Linked DNA regions of Formosa agariphila KMM 3901. The protein of the gene in region 2 interacts with the protein of the main gene of each other region in a pairwise test. Links are inferred from orthologs where the notes say so. Each region holds a gene or a part of one and is shown on either strand. Other genes may lie near its edges.

Region 1 (3,044 bases), 650 kb from region 2 along the record:
CATAAAAATAAATTCTATTTTGACACTAAGCTTAACAAGCTTATAAACGTAACTAATTATGCCGATTAAAGACTCCGAATTAATTTTAAATCCAGATGGAAGTGTTTACCATTTAAATTTAAAACCAGAACATCTTGCACCAACAGTTATACTTGTTGGAGATCAAGACCGTGTAAGTAAAATAACCAAACATTTTGATACGGTTGAACATTCTATTCAAAAAAGAGAGTTTAAAACTGAAACTGGAACTTATAATGGCAAGCGTATAAGTGTTGTGTCTACAGGAATTGGTTGCGATAATATAGACATTGTTTTAAACGAATTAGACGCTCTTGTAAATATCGATTTTAAAACGCGAACCATTAAAAAAGATATTACCACTTTAAATATTATTCGTATTGGTACATCCGGTTCACTTCAAAAAGAAATCCCTGTAGATTCTTTTGCTATAAGTACAGATGGATTAGATTTTTCTGGAATGCTTCACTTTTATAATATAGAAGCTTTTAGAAGTTTCCCTTTTGAAGATGCTTTCGTGGTGCATACCCAATGGAATGCTAATAAAGCGTTACCTGTCTTAATATCCAATAATAAAACATTAGAAAAAGTGTTTTCTTCAGACCAAACTAAACTTGGTGTTACGGCTACAGCAAGTGGATTTTACGGTCCTCAAGGACGTGTTTTACGACTTTCAACTCAAGACCCAGATTTAAACGATAAAATTCACACCTTTAATTTTGAAGGCAAAAAAATTGTGAATTTTGAAATGGAAACAGCAGCCATATATGGTTTATCTGCATTATTAGGTCATAATGCACTATCGCTTAATGCCATAATTGCTAACCGCGCTACTGGAGAATTTAGTAATAATCCAGGTAAATTGGTAGAAGATTTAATCACCTATGCTTTAGGTAAAATTTTAAAATTATAAAACCTAATTACTGTCACTATTTATGGTTTTTATATAAATAGCGGCAGAAAATTATATAATTTTTAATTATTTTAAAGTTAATTATACATTACACAATATTAATGTTAAATTAAAGTATAATAATTTGTTAAGATCAAAACTTATTATTAAGTTTATTACCACCGACCTAACCAAATTAAATTATGCTAATCACCGTTTCAATTATTATAGCATTGCTTGTTGCTATTAATGTTTTACTATTGATTTTTAGTTGTAATAAAATTTCAGACTACAAAATTGATGAAAACAAACGTATTCAAATGGTAATAGAAACAACTACCAAGCAATCTCAACAGTCTTATTACGCTGCAACAGGGAGTTAGTTTCACTAAAATGTTTATTACTAAACCAATATCCTCGATTTGCACTTAATGGTGAAGGATGCCCAGAAATAAGTATAAAATGCTTATCGGTATCTATTATTTTCGATTTTTTTTTAGCATAACCACCCCACAATAAAAACACAATCCCCTTTGTATTCAAACTGATTTGTGAAATTACATTATCGGTGAATTGCTCCCAACCCTTTTTTTGATGACTTCCTGCTTCATGAGCTCTAACAGTTAAAGTAGCATTCAACAATAACACACCTTGTTTTGCCCAACGTTCTAAATTTCCGCTAGTCGGGTAATCAATTCCTAAATCGGTTTCAATTTCTTTAAATATATTTTTTAGCGATGGAGGATGTGGTACACCATCAGCTACAGAAAAGCTCAATCCATTCGCTTGCCCTGGCCCATGATAAGGATCCTGACCCAAAATAACAACTTTTAAATTTTTGAATTCACAAGTATTAAACGCATTAAAAATGTCTTGTTCTGGCGGATAACATGTATTTGTTTCGTATTCAGATTCCACATAATTCCATAACCCTTTAAAGTAAGGTTTATTAAATTCTGATTCTAAAAACGAGGACCAATCCGAATTTATATTTTTTATCATAATACTTGCTCTTAAAGCTCAAATTTAAAAATAGTATTATCTTTCCACTTATAAATTGAAAAAAAAATGTCTTTTATGAAAGCCATTAAATTCCCTAGCGCGATTACCGTTTTACTACTAATTGCTGCAGTTGTTGCTTTATTAACCTATATAATTCCTGCTGGTAAATATGATAGGTTAACATATAATAAAGAATTAGATACGTTCTCTCAAGAAAAAGAAACTAAAACTGTGGTATTAGCAGCAACTCAGGAAACTTTAGATCAATTCAATATTAAAATTCCGATTGAAAAATTTAAGGACGGTGATATCTGGAAACCTATAGGCATCCCAAATACTTATCATACTTTAAAATCTCAACCCCAGGGCATAACCGCTTTTATTCAATCGCCAATAAAAGGAATTATGGAAGCTATCGATGTGATTCTCTTTGTGCTTATTATTGGTGGGTTTATAGGCATTATGAATTTTAGTGGTGCTTTTGAAGCTGGAATTTCTTCGCTTGCCAAGACATTACATGGACGGGAATACATTTTAATTATAGTTATTACTTTTTTAATAGCAATTGGAGGTACAACTTTTGGTTTAGCTGAAGAGACTATTGCCTTCTACCCTATTTTAATTCCAGTATTCTTGGCTGCAAAATACGACGCTATGGTCGCCTTAGCCTCTATTTATATTGGTTCGTGTATTGGAACATTAGCATCTACCGTAAATCCGTTTTGTACTATCATTGCTTCAGATGCTGCAGGAATTAATTGGACTACCGGATTAACAACACGTTTAATTGTGTTTTTTCTAGGTTTAATTATTTGCTTAGTATACATTATTCGTTACGGACAAAAAGTGAAGTTGGATCCATCTAAATCTATTATTTTCGAACAAAAACAAGCTATTGAAAGTCAGTTTCCATTAACTAATTTAGACTCAGCTTTAACTTTAACTGCTAAATATAAATTCATCTTAATTGTTTTTATGATGTGTTTTGTAGTTATGATATATGGTGTTTCGCAATTAGATTGGTGGTTTTTAGAAATGACAACTGTATTTTTAATTGGCGCAATCCTTATTGGTATTATAGCACGAATTAAAGAGACTACTTTTGTAGATACCTTTATAAAAGGTGCAAATG
Region 2 (2,909 bases):
TCAGACAATTTAATATTCGGAGCACTAAAACTAAAACTCGTAGTATTTTCGAGAATAATATCTTGTGCTAAGCCCGATTTAATAATTTCACCTTGCTTCATCACATACATGGTGTTGCAAATTTTACTAAGCTCTTCAATAATATGAGAAGAAATTAGAATGGCTAACTGTTCCTTTTCAGCTAAATCGATAATTAATTTTCTCAAGGCTGAAATCCCTAATGGGTCTAATCCAGAGAACGGCTCGTCTAGAACCAAACATTTGGGATTATTAAGCAATGCTATGGAAATACCTAAACGTTGCTTCATTCCCATTGAAAAATTCCGAACTGGATCTGTTCTATCTATAGGTAAACCAACTTGTAATAATCGGTTTAGAATATCGCCTTTAGATACTTTTAAACCTTGAATTTTACAGAATAAATTCAGATTATCGTAGGCGTTTAAATACTCGTAAAGGGCAGGTTTTTCAATAATTCCGCCAATAGGCTTTATACCTTGGGCTTCTAAATTAACCGTACCTGAATTCGGTTTTACCAATCCCAAAATAATTTTAAAGAGCGTTGTTTTTCCAGCGCCGTTAGCACCTAATACACCACAGATTTCTCCTGCTTTACACTGAATGCTTACAGATTTTAAAACTTGTAATTTTCCGTACGATTTACATAAATCTGTTGCCGATAATATCATGAAGTTAATTCGGGTTGAAGTTTCTTAAAGTCGAATTTTGCCGTATACGACCGTTCTAGAAAAGTACGCGACCAAAATGCTTTTCTAATTAAAAACAAAGGATCTTTTACCATGAAATAAGGCACATAATGAAACCATTTTACACCGTGTTCTTCATAATAATTTGCAACCTTTTCTTTAATTCCTAATTCGCTTGCTGCCACTAGAGCGGCTTCACGTTGGCATTTTGAAACGATATAATTTGCGGCTATACGTTTTCTAAACCCGTATTCGAAAAACTGATCTTTTGCTCGTTTATAATTCTGATAACGCGACCAGCCATCCATAATCACTAAAAAAATATGAACGAAAGAGAACAGGAAACACCAAATCCAAAAGCCTTGAATCCATATATTACTTTGTAAAAAGGATGCTTTTAATTGTATCCAATAAATCCAAGATTCTAATATAAATAGAAAAAGAGAATAATATAACAGTTTACCTACCCTAAAGTAAGAAACAAATGCACTAGGCTGTTTTGGTAAACTCAGCAATTCCATAGAAGCAAATTAAATAAATCTTTAAAAAGATTCAAACTTTAAAAGTGATTAAAAAACAAAAGCCTGTAAAAAATTACAGGCTTCTCTATATATTATAACAATATTGAATTAAAATTGTTCTCTTCCAGAAAAATGGAATGCACTTTCAATAGCAGCATTTTCATCGCTATCGCTACCGTGAACAGCATTTTCACCGATTGAAGCAGCAAATAACTTACGAATTGTTCCTTCTGCAGCTTCAGCAGGGTTTGTAGAACCAATAAGCGTTCTAAAATCTTCAACAGCATTTTCTTTTTCTAAGATTGCAGCAATGATTGGTCCACGTGTCATGAATTCAACTAAATCTGCGAAGAAAGGTCTCTCGTTATGAATTGCATAAAATTCTTGAGCGTCTGCAGTTGTCATTTGCGTTAATTTTAATGCAACGATTCTAAATCCTGAAGCGTTGATTTTTTCTAAAATTGCGCCAATGTGTCCGTTTTCAACCGCATCTGGCTTAAGCATGGTAAATGTTCTATTTGTTGCCATTTGTATTTTTAAATTTAGGCCAAAAGTAATGTATTTCTTAGAAAATACCATATAATCACATATTAAAAAATTGTATCTTCGCCTCTTATGACAACATCAGAAATCAACCAAATACAAGCGCTTTTAAGTACGCCTAAACAGATTATTATAGTACCACACAAAAATCCAGATGGCGATGCTATGGGCTCTACCCTAGCATTATACCATTATCTAAAAGGATTTAATCACGATGCTCTAGTTATGGCTCCTAACGATTATCCCGACTTTTTAAAGTGGTTACCAGGAGATGAAACGGTTTTAAAGTATGAATCTGAAACCGAACGTTGCGAAATTTTATTACAAAAAGCAGATCTTATTTTTACCCTAGACTTTAATGCGTTACACCGTGTTGGAGATATGGGAGATAAAATTGGTACAAGTGAAGCTATTAAAATTATGATAGATCACCACCAGCAACCAGACAACTATGCGAAGTTTATGTTTTCTGATGTACGTATGAGTTCTACATGCGAAATGGTCTACCGCTTTATCGAGATGCTAGCTCATGAAAACAGAGTTACAGCAGATATAGCAACCTGTTTATATACGGGAATCATGACAGACACCGGCTCGTTTAGATTTGCTTCTACAACAAGTAAAACCCACTATATTATTGGAAAGTTAATGGAACACGGTGCTAAAAATGCCGAAATTCATAATGCGATTTACGACACCAATAGTTATGCAAGACTACAACTTTTAGGTTGTGCTTTAAAAAATTTAAAAGTAATTCCTGAATTACGAACAGCCTATATTACATTATCTCAGGACGAATTAAATCAATTTGATTTTAAAAAAGGAGATACTGAAGGCTTTGTAAACTATGGACTTTCTTTAAATAATATTATTTTTGCAGCCATTTTTATTGAACACAAGAAAGAAAACATCATTAAAATATCTTTAAGATCTAAAGGCGATTTTTCTGTTAATGAATTTTCTAGACAGTATTTTGAAGGTGGCGGACACACCAATGCAGCAGGCGGTAAAAGTGATTTAAGTTTAGATGAAACCATTGAGAAATTTATTAGTATCTTACCAAGCCATAAAAATGAACTAACCTCATGATAAAACTAGGTTTATGTTGTTTGGTAATTTTCAGTATTATAAGCTGCAA

What was found.
Region 1: the proteins of BN863_RS05395 (region 2) and BN863_RS08395 interact in binary tests that used the Escherichia coli proteins (3 or more experiments, as listed by UniProt). The link is inferred for Formosa agariphila KMM 3901 from one-to-one orthologs.

The regions. Positions count from the first base shown.
Region 1 is NZ_HG315671.1:1,934,588-1,937,631, forward strand. The notes cover bases 80-3,044. They hold BN863_RS08395 (uracil-DNA glycosylase), read right to left. Parts: upstream 1,913-3,044; coding sequence 1,247-1,912; downstream 80-1,246. Other genes in these bases: BN863_RS08390 (nucleoside phosphorylase), read left to right, coding at 80-931; BN863_RS08400 (YfcC family protein), read left to right, coding at 1,988-3,044. Outside these bases: BN863_RS08385 (hypothetical protein), read left to right, coding at 1-69; more of BN863_RS08390, read left to right, coding at 59-79. UniProt on the Escherichia coli protein: Excises uracil residues from the DNA which can arise as a result of misincorporation of dUMP residues by DNA polymerase or due to deamination of cytosine.
Region 2 is NZ_HG315671.1:1,288,211-1,291,119, reverse strand. What follows is about bases 47-2,876. They hold BN863_RS05395 (nucleoside-diphosphate kinase), read right to left. Parts: upstream 1,757-2,876; coding sequence 1,337-1,756; downstream 47-1,336. Other genes in these bases: gldI (gliding motility-associated peptidyl-prolyl isomerase GldI), read left to right, coding at 2,857-2,876; BN863_RS05390 (DHH family phosphoesterase), read left to right, coding at 1,844-2,860; BN863_RS05400 (hypothetical protein), read right to left, coding at 686-1,228; BN863_RS05405 (ABC transporter ATP-binding protein), read right to left, coding at 47-689. Outside these bases: more of BN863_RS05405, read right to left, coding at 1-46; more of gldI, read left to right, coding at 2,877-2,909. UniProt on the Escherichia coli protein: Major role in the synthesis of nucleoside triphosphates other than ATP. The ATP gamma phosphate is transferred to the NDP beta phosphate via a ping-pong mechanism, using a phosphorylated active-site intermediate.